3 regions of the Sphaerisporangium krabiense genome follow, and region 3 is predicted to be linked to each of the others. Evidence: predicted binding sites of a transcription regulator. Region 3 holds the regulator's gene; each other region holds the start of a gene.
What was found. Region 3 encodes HrcA, which represses chaperone genes, less so after heat shock. Its sites were predicted from a motif close to TTGGCACTCTCNNNNNGAGAGTGCCAA; they were not measured.
Positions count from the first base shown of each region.

Region 1: groL (chaperonin GroEL) is a predicted target of HrcA. The motif match lies at 1,786-1,812, and genes of this name have one in related genera.
Region 2: groES (co-chaperone GroES) is a predicted target of HrcA. The motif match lies at 2,464-2,490, and genes of this name have one in related genera.

Region 1 is NZ_JACHBR010000001.1:3,039,188-3,043,992, forward strand. Features, by position in the region: gene thrC (threonine synthase) at 1-700, shown strand, start outside; gene BJ981_RS13610 (MoaD/ThiS family protein) at 714-989, shown strand; gene BJ981_RS13615 (cold-shock protein) at 1,330-1,530, shown strand; gene groL (chaperonin GroEL) at 1,939-3,564, shown strand; gene BJ981_RS13625 (TetR/AcrR family transcriptional regulator) at 3,666-4,295, opposite strand; gene BJ981_RS13630 (FAD-dependent monooxygenase) at 4,370-4,805, shown strand, end outside.
Region 2 is NZ_JACHBR010000001.1:701,995-706,799, reverse strand. Features, by position in the region: gene BJ981_RS02915 (hypothetical protein) at 1-945, opposite strand, end outside; gene BJ981_RS02910 (class I SAM-dependent methyltransferase) at 1,162-2,346, opposite strand; gene groES (co-chaperone GroES) at 2,586-2,897, shown strand; gene groL (chaperonin GroEL) at 3,006-4,628, shown strand.
Region 3 is NZ_JACHBR010000001.1:5,073,239-5,078,043, reverse strand. Features, by position in the region: gene BJ981_RS22340 (16S rRNA (uracil(1498)-N(3))-methyltransferase) at 1-83, opposite strand, end outside; gene dnaJ (molecular chaperone DnaJ) at 147-1,283, opposite strand; gene hrcA (heat-inducible transcriptional repressor HrcA) at 1,284-2,294, opposite strand; gene BJ981_RS22325 (hypothetical protein) at 2,740-3,396, shown strand; gene BJ981_RS22320 (DUF3097 domain-containing protein) at 3,417-4,238, shown strand; gene hemW (radical SAM family heme chaperone HemW) at 4,251-4,805, opposite strand, start outside.

The DNA.
Region 1 (4,805 bases), 2.0 Mb from region 3:
CTACGACGAGGTCAACCGGTTCTGCTCGGAGCTCATCGGCGACCCGCTCGGCGACCGGTGGGGCTTCGTCAACGTCAACCTGCGGCCGTACTACGCCGAGGGCTCCAAGACGCTCGCGTACGAGATCGCCGAGCAGCTCGGGTGGCGCATTCCCGACCAGATCGTCATCCCGGTCGCCTCGGGCTCCCAGCTCACCAAGATCGACAAGGGCTTCAAGGAGCTGATCAAGCTCGGCCTCGTCGAGGACAAGCCGTACAAGATCTTCGCCGCGCAGGCGGAGGGCTGCTCGCCGGTGTCGGCCGCCTTCAAGGCCGGGCGGGAGGTCGTGCAGCCGGTCAAGCCGCGCACCATCGCCAAGTCGCTGGCCATCGGCAACCCCGCGGACGGCCCCTACGTGCTCGACATCGCCCGCCGCACGGGCGGCGCGGTCGAGGACGTCACCGACGCCGAGATCGTGGACGCCGTGCGGCTGCTCGCCCGCACCGAGGGCATCTTCGCCGAGACGGCGGGCGGCGTCACCGTGGGCGTGCTCAAGAAGCTCACCGAGAAGGGCCTGCTGGACCCCGAGGCCGAGACGGTGGTGCTCAACACCGGCGACGGCCTCAAGACCCTGGACGCGGTCGCGTCCGGCGCCCGGCCGACCGCGGTGATCCGTCCCTCTCTCGACGCTTTTCGTACGGCTGTCGTGGAAAACTCCTGAAAGGTCCACATAAATGAGCGTTTCTGTACGGATTCCGACGATTCTCCGTACGTACACCGACGGCGCGGCCGAGGTGGCGGGCGAGGGGGGCACCCTTCGCGACGTGCTGCAGAAGCTCGACGCCGACTACCCCGGAATCGGGGCGCGTATCCTGGACGAAACGGGCAACATCCGCCGTTTTGTCAACGTCTATGTCGGAGAAGAGGATGTCCGTTTCGTGGACGGACTTGACACCCCCACCCCGGACGGAGCCCAGGTTTCGGTGATCCCCGCGGTCGCCGGCGGCTGACCGCAAGCCGGGCCGAACGCCCGCTCGTCCCCCGGGACGGGCGGGCGTTCGTGCGTTCTGGGCCCTTGAACGGCCCAGCTATCACAATAGAAGCTTTTACTGGGTCCCCTCGGTAGTGTAATTGTCAACTAACTAAACGCGAGTGCGAAATAGTCACGTACCGCTTTGAGCGAACGTCAAGAAGTAGTTTCGTGATTGACTCTGTTGCGCCAAGGCATGCCACAGGTATGGTCGAGAACGATCGACGTGGCCGAGGAGTTCGCATGCGTCTCGGTTCCGAAGGTCACGGACCTCGCGGAGGAGTGGGCGGGGTCCGGAGCCCAGCAAGAGGAGTCGGAAAGTGGCGCAGGGCACCGTCAAATGGTTTAACGCGGACAAGGGCTACGGCTTCATCGCGGTAGACGGTGGTAAGGACGTGTTTGTCCACTACTCAGCGATCCTGGCGGAGGGATACCGTTCCCTCGAACAGGGTCAGCGGGTGGAGTTCGAGATCACACAGGGCCAGAAGGGTCCGCAGGCCGAGTCCGTACGGACTGTGTGACGCGGCCGGCGAGCCCGGCCCCGCAGTCGAAGAGATCCACTGGTCTATCACAGCCACTAGAAGGAGGGGCCGGTCCGCCCTGCGCAGGGGCGGGCGGGCCCTCTCCCGTTCTGACGTGGGACATCCTCGCCCGCCCGGCCGTCGCCGGATGAGGGGCAGGCCCAATATTCGGCATACGGTCGGAGAAATCCGTGTGCCTCCCAGGTCATAGGGGTGGTCGCTTGCACTCGACCGGGTAGAGTGCTAAATAGTTCGTTGGCACTCTCGTGCGGAGAGTGACAACCTGGATCGAGGCGATGGGGCCCGGTGATCCACGGCGACAGGGTCGTGGAGGAGCGGGTCTACATGCCGTCGCGGGCGTCGGCTCGATCCGTCGCAAGCCACCCTGTATCTGGGAGGTCTAGCCGTATGGCAGCCAAGATGATCGCGTTCAACGAGGACGCCCGGCGCGGTCTCGAGCGCGGTATGAACCAGCTCGCCGACGCCGTCAAGGTGACCCTTGGGCCCAAGGGCCGCAACGTCGTGCTGGAGAAGAAGTGGGGCGCGCCCACCATCACCAACGACGGTGTCTCCATCGCCAAGGAGATCGAGCTCGAGGACCCGTGGGAGAAGATCGGGGCCGAGCTCGTCAAGGAAGTCGCCAAGAAGACCGACGACGTCGCCGGTGACGGCACCACCACCGCCACCGTGCTCGCCCAGGCGCTGGTACGCGAGGGGCTGCGCAACGTCGCCGCCGGCGCCAACCCGATGTCCCTCAAGCGGGGCATCGAGGCGGCCGTCGAGCGCGTGAGCGAAGAGCTCTCCAAGATTGCCAAGGACGTGGAGACCAAGGAGCAGATCGCCTCCACCGCCTCCATCTCCGCCGGCGACACCCAGATCGGCGAGATGATCGCCGAGGCGATGGACAAGGTCGGCAAGGAAGGCGTCATCACCGTCGAGGAGAGCAACGCCTTCGGGCTCGAGCTCGAGCTCACCGAGGGTATGCGCTTCGACAAGGGCTACATCTCCGGGTACTTCGTGACCGACCCGGAGCGCATGGAGGCCGTCCTCGACGACGCCTACATCCTCATCGTCAACGGCAAGGTCTCCGCCAACAAGGACCTGCTGCCCCTGCTCGACAAGGTCGTGCAGTCCGGCAAGCCGCTCGTCATCATCGCCGAGGACGTCGAGGGCGAGGCCCTGGCCACCCTGGTCGTCAACAAGATCCGCGGCCTGTTCAAGTCCGTCGCGGTGAAGGCTCCCGGCTTCGGCGACCGCCGCAAGGCCATGCTCGGCGACATCGCCACCCTCACCGGCGGCCAGGTCATCAGCGAGGAGGTCGGCCTCAAGCTGGAGACCGCCACCCTCGACCTGCTGGGCCGCGCTCGCCAGGTCATCATCACCAAGGACGAGACCACCATCGTCGACGGTGCCGGCGACCCCGAGCAGATCGCGGGCCGCGTGAACCAGATCCGCGCCGAGATCGAGAACACCGACTCGGACTACGACCGCGAGAAGCTGCAGGAGCGCCTGGCCAAGCTGGCCGGCGGCGTGGCCGTCATCAAGGCCGGCGCGGCGACCGAGGTCGAGCTCAAGGAGCGCAAGCACCGCATCGAGGACGCCGTCCGCAACGCCAAGGCGGCCGTCGAGGAGGGCATCGTCCCCGGCGGTGGCGTGGCGCTGATCCAGGCGGGCGCGAAGGCGTTCGACAAGCTGGAGCTCTTCAACGACGAGGCCACCGGCGCCTCGATCGTCCGCAAGGCGCTGGAGGAGCCCCTCAAGCAGATCGCCGTGAACGCCGGCCTCGAGGGCGGCGTCGTGGTGGAGAAGGTCCGCAACCTGGAGGCGGGCGTCGGTCTGAACGCCGCCACGGGCGAGTACGTGAACCTGCTCGACGCGGGCATCATCGACCCGGCCAAGGTGACCCGTTCCGCGCTGCAGAACGCCGCCTCGATCGCGGCCCTGTTCCTCACCACCGAGGCCGTCATCGCCGAGAAGCCGGAGAAGGAGAAGGCTCCGGCCGTCCCCGGTGGCGGCGGCGACATGGACTTCTGAGCCGCCTCGGCGCCCAGATTTCCCAGATATCAGCGAAAGGGCCATTCCCGGTCTTCCGGGAGTGGCCCTTTCGCGTGCGGGGGAACCCCGCGCCGCTGCCGTCAGCGGCCCTCGACGGCGCGTTCCAGCGCGTCGAATCCGCGCTCCAGCAGGGCGACGTGGTCCTCGGCGACCTCGGCGGCGGGGTCGCCCGCGATGAGCCTGCGCGCGCTCTCGGCGTACGTCGTGCGGTAGACCGTGACGACGAAGGCGGCGGTCATCTTCTGCCACGGATCGCCGGGGTCCGCCCCCGCGGCCTCGGCCAGCGCGGCGGCGAGGACGCTCTCGGTCTCCTGGACCGACTCGCGGACGCGCGCCAGCAGGGCCGGTGAGCCGGCCACCACGCGCCAGAAGGCGTCGTACCCCTCGCCCACGCCGCCCAGCGGATGTCCCTGGCGCACCAGGCCGACGAACAGCCGGCGCAGCGCGGTCAGCGGCTCGACATCCGGCGGCCGGTCGCGGACGGCGCCGGTGATCAGGTCGAGCGCCTCGGGCAGCCGGTCCAGGAACAGGTCCTCTTTGCGTGGGAAGTAGTTGAAGACCGTCTTGGGGGAGACGTTCACCGCCTCGGCGATCTCGGTGACCGTGACGTTGTCGAAGCCCTTCGTGAGGAACAGGGACGAGGCCACGTCCGAGATCAACTGCCGTGTCTGCCGCTTCTTGCGCTCGCGAAGCCCTGGGTCACCGTCCACGGGATCCCACTGTACTGGCTAGAAAAATACTGTTACGGTAATTTTTTAGTGAAGGTATCTACAGGGGAGGCGGCATGACGGACGATGTGGACGTGCTGGTCGCGGGCGCGGGACCCGTGGGGCTGATGCTGGCTTGCGAACTGGCGCTCGCCGGCGTCTCGGCGCTGGTCGTCGAGCGGCGCCACGAGATCGACCCCACGATCAAGGCGGGAGCGTTGAACACCCCGTCGGTGGAGGCGCTGTACCGGCGCGGCCTGCTGGACGAGCTGCGGGAGGCGCAGGCACGCAATATGGAGCAGTTCGCCGCCTTCATGCGGCAGCGGGCGGGCGGCGACGGACCGGCCGGCGGGCCCCCGCGCACGCCGCCCCGGTTCGCGGGCCACTTCGCCGGCATCATGCTCCGCGCCGACCTGCTGGACGGCGACGACCCGGACCTGGCGGGCCACGGCCCCGCCGACGCGATCGGCCTGGTCAACCAGCAGCAGCTCGAAGAGATCCTCGCCGCGTGGG
Region 2 (4,805 bases), 4.4 Mb from region 3:
GTCGTGCAGGCTCTGGAGCCGGACGTCCACGGTGTCCAGGCGCCCCTGGACGGCCCCCAGGTGGCTGTCCACGTCGTCGAACCGGCCGGGGACGGTGGAGAGGCCGGACAGGGAGGACACGGTGGACAGGGCGCCCTCCACCCGGCTCTCGACGCCCGCGACCCGCCCGTCCACGCCGTCGAGACGGCCGCCGAGCCGCGTCTCGGCCTCGGCCAGCCGGGTGGCCATGCCGTCCAGCTTCTCGGTGAGCCGCTCGACCGAGCCGTTGAGGCGTTCGACGGCCGAGGGCAGCATCTCGTCCAGACCCTCGGTGAGGTCGAGGACGCCGCCCTCCAGCCGCTCGGTGCGCTGGGTGAGCTCGTGCAGGGCCTTGTCGACGCGGGTGAACCGGCCCGCGGCGGCTTCCATGCCGGACGCCAGATGCTCCAGGCGGCGCGCGAACTCGGCCATGCGCTCGGGGAGCGCCTGGCCGCCCTCCAGGACGGCCTGGAGCCGCTTGAGGGCCTCGGCGACCCCCTCGCGCACGGCGCCGAGGTCGGTCCACAGGCCGGAGAGCTCGGTGATGGGCTTCACCCGGTCGCCCACGGCCTCGACGCGGTCGCCGAGCCCCGCCACCCGGTCGCCCACGAGGTCCACCCGGTCGCGCAGCGCCTCCACGTGCTGGGCCAGGCCCTCGGCCCAGGCGGGCGGCCGGGTGGCCAGCTCGCCGAGCCGGCCGTTCACCCCTTCCAGCGCGCCGTTGAGCCCGCCGAGCTCGCGCTCGCGCACCTCGCGCAGCAGCCATTCCATGCCTTCGAGGCGCTGGCGTATCTCGTCGAGGACCGCGCCCTGCGTGCGCTGCTCGTAGACGTGGTCCTGGGCCGCTCGGGCGAGGAGCTCGCGCATCCGGTCGGAGATGGCGGTCTGGCCGCCCGCCTGGAGGAGGGCGTGGTTGGAGTGATCCACCGGAAGCTCCTTCACTCGCGGGCGGTCGGCCGCGCGGCGGTGGGGTAGGTCCTGGTCGTCGCGGGGACGAATACGCGGCGAATAAGGCGGGTCGGCCATCGATCAGGCCAAAATCCCGCGCTGGCCAACTGTAGTGGCTCGGCGGGACGCTTTCGGGGCCGACTTTAAAACTTCGTGATTGCGGTGGATTTGGGGGAGTTGTGGCGTTTAGGCAGGTCAGGACGGCCGGCAGATGAAGGCGAACGGGTCCGTGCCGATGCGGGTGAGCACCACGACACACGATTTATCACCGGAAAGCCGGAGGTCTTTCCTCAAACGCTCCAGATCGAGCGCCGAGCCGCGTTTCTTCAGCGTCACCGTGCCGATCCCGCGTTCCCGCAACGCCGCTCGCAGGCGCTTCAGCGAGAAGGGCAGCGCCTCCAGCACCTCGTACCGCGCGGCCCACGGCGTGGACGCCGGGGACTCCGCCGTGATGTAGGCGATGTGCGGGTCGATCAGGTGGCCGCCCACCAGCGCGGCGACCTCGGCCACCAGGTGGGCGCGCACGGCCGCGCCGTCCGGCTCGTACAGGTACCGGGCCACCGGCCCGTGCGGGGCCGGCCCCAGGGAAGGGTCGGCGGTCAGCGTGTCGCCGGAGGGCAGCATGGTCGCGCGGCGGCCCGGCCGCGCGGCGAAGGCGCCCGTCCACAGGACGGCCTCCTTGACCTCGCCCCGGTAGGACACCCACTCGGCCTCGGCGTCCTCGGGGATCAGCTCGTACGGCAGGCCAGGCGCGACCTTCAGGCAGGCCGCGCGCGCCCGCTCCGCGAGGGCGAGCACCCGCGGCCAGGGCGGGGAGTACGCCATCGGGTCGAAGACCCGCCTGCCGGTCGAGCGCCGCGCCGGGTCGGCGAAGAGCGCGTCGTACCCCTCCGGCTCGACCTGGGACGCCTCGCCCACCCGCACGGTCACCAGCCCGGCCAGCCCCAGGACCGCCGCGTTCGCCCGCGCTACCTCGGCCGTGAGCGGGTCGGCGTCCACCGCCTCCACCCGGCGGCCCGCGCGGGCCAGTGCGATCATGTCCCCGCCGATGCCGCAGCAGACGTCCGCCACCGTGGTCACCTCGGCCGCCCCCTCGGCGAACCGGCGGGCCCGGTGCGCGGCCACCTCGGCGCGCGTGGCCTGCTCCAGGCCGTCGCCGGTGAAGTACATGACGGCCGCGTCCGCGCCGAACTTGGCGGCCCCGCGCGCCCGCAGCGTCGCCTGCGCGAGCGCCGCCCCGCTGAGCCCCGGGCCGAACGACCTGCGCAGCCCGCTCACGATCCGCAGGCCCTCCTCGCCGGCCGCCAGCCCCGCCGCGGCCCGCCGCAACGCCTCCTGCCCGTCCGGCGTCAGGAGCTCACGAAAGGCATCGACATCCACGCCGCCCGACGCTACCGCCCTGCGGGGCGGGCCTGGTCCGAGGCCCTCGAAGACCTCTTACGCGCCACTGGCACGGCTCGTGTTGACTGTGTCGGCGGCCTTGCATACTGTTCAGTGTTGGCACTCGCCCATTGAGAGTGCCAAGACGAAAATGCGACGAGGCAGGTCTGACACCCGCGACGGCAGGCCGCTGGTCGCCTCTTCAGCCATCATCGAATATCTGAAGGGGAGGTCCGATCGTGACGACCGCCACCAAGGTTCCCGTTAAGCCGCTCGGCGACCGCATCGTGGTCCAGCCGCTTGAGGCCGAGCAGACGACCGCTTCCGGTCTGGTTATCCCGGACACCGCCAAGGAGAAGCCGCAGGAGGGCAAGGTCCTCGCGGTCGGCCCCGGCAACTGGGACGAGGACGGCGAGAAGCGCATCCCGCTCGACGTCAAGGAAGGGGACGTCGTCCTCTACAGCAAGTACGGCGGTACCGAGGTCAAGTACGGCGGCGAGGAGTACCTCGTGCTCTCCGCCCGTGACGTTCTCGCGATCATCGAGAAGTAAGCCCCGGAGCGCGCCAGCTACCACCAGTCCGGAGCCTTACGAATTTTGCGTGTCACGCCCCGGGTCCTGTCCCAGGCCCCGGGGCCTCTGACGCTGAGAGGACCTTAAATGCCCAAGATCCTGGAGTTCGACGAGGACGCGCGGCGCGCTCTTGAGCGTGGCGTGAACGCCCTCGCGGACGCCGTCAAGGTGACCCTCGGGCCGCGCGGCCGTAACGTCGTCATCGACAAGAAGTTCGGTGCCCCGACCATCACCAACGACGGTGTCACCATCGCGCGCGAGGTGGAGCTCGACAAGCCGTACGAGAACCTCGGCGCCCAGCTCGCCAAGGAAGTGGCGACCAAGACCAACGACATCGCGGGTGACGGCACCACCACCGCCACCGTCCTGGCCCAGGCCATGGTGCGCGAGGGTCTGCGCAACGTCGCCGCCGGCGCGTCCCCGCTGTCGCTCAAGCGCGGCATCGACCTGGCCGCCCGCGCCGTCAGCGACCGCCTCCTCGAGCGGGCCCGTCCCGTCGAGGACAAGAAGGAGATCGCCAACGTCGCCACCATCTCGGCGCAGGACGCCAAGATCGGCGAGCTCATCGCCGAGGCGTTCGACAAGGTGGGCAAGGACGGCGTGATCACCGTCGAGGAGTCCAACACCATGGGCCTCGAACTGGAGTTCACCGAGGGTCTCCAGTTCGACAAGGGGTACCTGTCGCCGTACATGGTGACCGACCCCGAGCGCATGGAGGCCGTCCTCGAGGACGCCTACGTGCTGCTGCACCAGAGCAAGGTCTCCTCGATCGCCGACTTCCTGCCGCTGCTGGAGAAGGTCGCCCAGACCAAGAAGCCGCTGTTCGTGGTCGCCGAGGACGTCGAGGGCGAGGCCCTGGCCGTCCTGGTCACCAACAAGATCCGCGGCACCTTCACCTCCGTCGCCGTCAAGGCCCCCGGCTTCGGCGACCGGCGCAAGGCCATGCTGCAGGACATCGCGATCCTGACCGGCGGCCAGGTGGTCTCCGAGGAGCTCGGCCTCAAGCTGGAGAACGTCGGCACCGAGGTGCTCGGCACCGCGCGCCGCATCGTGGTCACCAAGGACACCACCACGATCGTGGACGGCGCGGGCGACCCGCAGGCCGTCTCCGACCGCGTCCGCGAGATCCAGTACGCGATCGAGCAGACCGACTCCGACTGGGACCGCGAGAAGCTCCAGGAGCGCCTCGCCAAGCTCTCCGGCGGCATCTGCATCCTGCGCGTCGGCGCGGCCACCGAGGTCGAGCTCAAGGAGAAGAAGCACCGCCTTGAGGACGCCATCTCGGCGACCCGTGCCGCGATCGAGGAGGGCATCGTCTCCGGCGGTGGCTCCGCGCTCGTGCACCTCGCCAAGGACCTCGACGACATCGGCCTGACCGGCGACGAGGCCACCGGCGTCTCCATCGTCCGCCGGGCGCTCGTCGAGCCGGCCCGCTGGATCGCCGAGAACGCCGGCCAGGAGGGGTACGTCGTCACCTCCAAGATCACCGACCTGCCGGTGGGTCACGGCCTCAACGCCGCCACGGGCGAGTACGGCGACCTGATCGCCCAGGGCGTCATCGACCCGGTCAAGGTGACCCGCTCGGCCGTGCAGAACGCCGCGTCCATCGCCGGCATGCTGCTCACGACCGAGGCCCTCGTGGTCGACAAGCCCGAGGAGGAGGCTCCGGCCGCCGCCGGCCAGGGCCACGGTCACGGCCACGGCCACTGATCCGGTCTCTGGTCCGGCCACCGGCCGCTTCGGCGCCGAGCACGGCCCGCGTCCCGCCCCGGGGCGCGGGCCGTGCTTTTTGGTTGAATCGATTTTCACTTCGGCGGATTTGAGGCGGCGGTAAACCGATCGCGGCGCCGGGGCGTCGGCGGGCCCGCGAGCTGTGGCGACATCGGG
Region 3 (4,805 bases):
GTCGCGGCGTGCCGCCCCTCGGGGCCGGACAGGAGGATCTCGTCGCCGGACAGGTCGCCGGCGAGGAACACGGGGACGCTCACCCGCAAACCTTAGTGCCGGGCGCCGCCCACGACGCCACGGGACCCGGCAGGACCGGGCCCGCGTCAGCGGCCGTTGAAGGCGTCCCTGAGCCGGGAGAAGAAGCCCTGCTGCCCGGGCGCGAACTTGCCGGGCGGGCGCTCCTCGCCGCGCAGCTTGGCCAGCTCCTTGAGCAGTTCCTCCTGCGCCGGGTCGAGCCGGTGGGGGGTCTCCACGTTGACGTGGATCAGCAGGTCACCCCTGCCCGTCTCGTTGAGCCGCTGGATGCCCCGGCTGTAGAGGGGGATGACCTGCCCGGACTGGGTGCCGGGGCGCACGTCGATCTCCTCGGCGCCGTCCAGGGTCTCCACCGTGAGGATCGTGCCGAGGGCGGCGGCCGTCATGGGGATCTGCACGGTGCAGTGCAGGTCGTCGCCGCGGCGCTCGAAGATGGAGTGCGGACGCTCGACGATCTCCAGGAACAGGTCGCCGGGCGGGCCGCCGCCGGGACCGACCTCGCCCTCGCCGGCGAGCTGGATGTGGGTGCCGTCCTCGACGCCGGCGGGGATGCGCACCTTGATCGTGCGGCGGGTGCGCACCCGGCCGTCGCCGGAGCACTCCTGGCAGGGGTGGGAGATGATCGAGCCGAAGCCGCCGCACTGCGGGCACGGCCGCGAGGTCATCACCTGGCCGAGGAACGACCGGGTGACCTGCGAGACCTCGCCGCGGCCGTGGCACATGTCGCAGGTGTCGGGGTGGGTGCCCGGCGCGGCGCCGGATCCCGTGCAGACCCCGCACACCACGGCGGTGTCGACGACCAGCTCGCGCGTGGTGCCGAACGCGGACTCCGACAGGTCCAGCTCGACGCGGATGGTCGCGTTGCGCCCGCGCCTGGCCCGGGACCGCGGCCCGCCGCGCGCGGCGCCGGCCCCGCCGAAGAAGGCGTCCATGATGTCGCTGAACGGGAAACCCGCGCCGAAGCCCGCGGCGCCCGCGCCCGCTGCCCCGCCCATCGGGTCGGCGCCGAGATCGAACATCTGGCGCTTGTTCGGGTCCGACAGGACCTCGTACGCCTGGTTGATCTCCTTGAAACGCTCCTGCGTCTCCGGGTCGGGGTTGACGTCGGGGTGCAGCTCGCGGGCGAGCCGGCGGTACGCCTTCTTGATCTCGTCCTGGCTGGCGTCACGGCGGACCCCGAGGATGCCGTAATAGTCGCGGGCCACCTAGGACCCCGCCAGGATCTGGCCGACATAGCGCGCCACCGCGCGCACCGCTCCCATAGTCACCGGGTAGTCCATTCGCGTCGGGCCCAGCACTCCGAGCCGAGCCAGTTCGTTGTCGCCCGAACCGTATCCTGCGGCGACGATCGAGGTGCCGTGAAGACCCGAGTACGGGTTCTCCGAACCGATGCGCACCATAAGCGCGGAATGTTCGTCCGCCTCGCCGAGCAGCCGCATGAGCACGACCTGCTCCTCCAGGGCTTCGAGAACATCGCGCAGGCCCACGGTGAAGTCGCCCGCGAGGTTGGCCGCCCCGGCGAAGATGATCTTCTCCTCGTGGCGGTCGACCAGAGTCTCCAGCAACACCGAAAGGATAGTGGCCGCCGCCGGTCGCTCTTCCTCGGGAAGCCGCTCGGGGAGATCGGCGACCGTGTCGGGCACGCGGCTGAGCCCGCACCCGTCCAGCGAGGCGTTCAGCAGCGCCCGCAGATGCGCGATGCGATCGTCCGCCACGCCCTCGGGAAGATCGACGACACGCTGCTCCACCCGGCCGGTGTTGGTGATCAGCACCAGCATGATGCGCCGCTCGGCGAGCGGCACCAACTCGACATGACGCACCGTCGAGCGGGTCAGCGAAGGGTACTGGACCACCGCGACCTGACGGGTGAGCTGGGCGAGCAGCCGGACCGTGCGCGTGACGACGTCGTCGAGGTCGACGGCGCCGGCGAGGAACGTCTCGATCGCCCGGCGTTCCGCCGCCGACATCGGTTTGATCTGGGACAGCTTGTCGACGAACAGCCGGTAACCCTTGTCGGTCGGCACGCGGCCCGCGCTGGTGTGCGGCTGCGTGATGTACCCCTGCTCTTCGAGCACGGCCATGTCGTTGCGGACGGTGGCCGGGGAGACGCCCAGATTGTGGCGCTCGGCCAACGCCTTTGACCCGACCGGCTCGTTGGTGGACACGTAATCTTCGACAACGGCGCGCAGGACGGCCAGCTTACGGTCGTCGAGCAACGTGCTCACCTCCTGCCTCGCGATCGTGCCTGCGTGAACAGCTGGCTGGCACTCTGTGTTCCTGAGTGCCAAGTGTACGGCCCCGGCCGTCGGCGTGCGATAACTCGTCGGCACGACCTCACCCGGTCAGTGACAAGCCACTTGCTATCTGATGACAAGACCCGTCGTCCACACTGGGATCATGACCGAGAACGAGCCAGGTCCGGGCGGCCCGGCACCCCGGATCCCGCGCCAGGGCACCCCGGAACACCACGGCCCGCCCCCTGTTCCCCCGCCCGGCGCCCCCCGTCCGCACGGAGGTCCCGTCCCCGGCGGCCCCGCGTACGGCCCTCCCCCGGCGGGCGGCCCCACGGTCCCGCCGCCCGGCGGCCCACCGCGAGGCCCGGGACCCGCCGGCCCCGGCGGACGTCCCGGGCCGTCCGCCGTGCCACCCCAGGGCGGCCCCGTGCCGGGACCGCCGCCCGGCGGCCCGGCGTACGGCGCCCCGGGCGTCCCGCGCTCCGCGGCGCCGCTGCGTCCCCGCAGGCGCTGGATCCCGCTCGCCTGGCTGGTCTTCCTCGTCAGCGTCGTCGTAGGCGTCTGGACGGGTTTCAGCGGCTTCGTGGGCGCCGTCGAGCAGATCGCCCCGACCCACGTCTTCCAGAGCGGCGGCAAGGTGTCCGCTCCCCTGAACCCGCTGGACCAGCCCGTCCTGTACGCCTCGGCGTCCGGGCCGACCAACGTGACCTGTCTCGCCCAGGACGTCGCGGGCCGGCCCGTGAAGCTCACCCCGACGTCCGTCCGCCAGACGATCACCGCGAACGGGCGCACCTGGGAGGGCATGTTCGACATCTCCGTGCCCGCCGCCGGCACCTACCAGATCGGCTGCGAGTCCCAGGGCGGGAAGGTCCTCTTCGGGATCGGCAAGCGCCTGACCGCCGGCGCCGGCGACTTCGCCAAGGGTGCGGCGTACCTGTTCCTGATCCCCCTCGCGGGCTTCCTGTTCGCGTCGATCGTCACGATCGTGATCGTCGTCCGGCGCCGCCGTGCCCGCGCCGCCCGCACGGCCGAGACACGCGGCGCGTGGCCGCAGGCGCCCCAGGGGCCCCATCCGCGGGTCTGATTTTGCTAGCGTGCCCGGTTATGCGGGACTACGGACGTGACGTGCTCGCCGGCGACTGGCGCAGGCCCCTGCGGGGGAAGATCCCCCAGGTGCCCGCCGAACCCGGCCTCGTGGTCGAGGACGCCGGCGGCGGCTTCTGCGGCGCCGTCGTGGCCTGCGACAAGGAGGCCGTGACGCTGGAGGACCGCTTCGGGCGGCGGCGGCTGTTCCCGCTCGCCCCCGCGGCCTTCCTGCTGGAGGGCAAGCCGGTCACGCTGGTGCGCCCGGCGCCCTCCGCCCCGTCCGGCCCGGCGCGCAGCGCGTCCGGGTCGATCGCGGTCGCCGGGCTGCGGGCGCGGGTCGCCAAGGAGAGCCGGATCTACGTCGAGGGCCTCCACGACGCGTCCCTGGTCGAGAAGATCTGGGGCCACGACCTGCGCGTGGAGGGCGTCGTCGTCGAGTACCTCGAAGGGGTGGACGACCTGCCGGCGATCGTCGAGGAGTTCGGCCCCGGCCCCGGGCGCCGCCTCGGGGTGCTGGTGGACCACCTGGTGGCCGGGTCCAAGGAGAGCCGCATCGCCGCCGAGGTCACCTCGCCGCACGTGCTCGTCGTGGGCCACCCGTTCGTGGACGTCTGGCAGGCCGTCAAGCCCTCGGCGGTCGGCATCCCCGCCTGGCCGCAGGTGCCGCGCGGCGTCCCCTGGAAGGAGGGCGTGATCGCCGCCCTCGGCTGGCGCGGCGAGCCCGCGGACGCCTGGCGGCGCATCCTGGGCTCCGTGCGCGGCTACGCCGACCTGGAACCCGAGTTGCTCGGCCGGGTCGAGGAACTGATCGACTTCGTGACCGCCGAGGACGCCTCCTGACCCTCGCCCGGCTCAGGCCAGGTCGCGGATCAGCGCGTCGGCGAGCAGGCGGCCCTTCAGGGTGAGGACGGCACGGCCCGCGCGGAACGGCCCCGGGTCGAGCAGGCCGTCGCCGAGCGCGCGGGCGAGGGTCGTGCGGGCGTCCGGGCCGATCTCGGCCACGGGGAAGCCCGAGTCCAGCCGCAGCTCCAGCATCAGCCGCTCGACGTACCGGTCCTCGGGGGTCAGCACCTCGCGGGCGTGGGCCGGGGAACGTCCCTCGGCCAGGCGCGCGGCGTACGCGGCGGGGTGCTTGACGTTCCACCAGCGCGTGCCGCCGACATGGCCGTGCGCGCCGGGGCCGACGCCCCACCAGTCGCCGCCGGTCCAGTACAGCAGGTTGTGGCGGCAGCGGGCGGGCCCGGAGGTCGCCCAGTTGGAGACCTCGTACCAGGAGAAACCGGCCGCCGCGAGCATCGCGTCGGCGACCAGGTAGCGGTCGGCGGCCACGTCGTCGTCCGGCATGGGCAGCTCGCCCCTGCGGATCCGGGCGGCGAGGCGGGTGCCGTCCTCCACGATCAGCGAGTA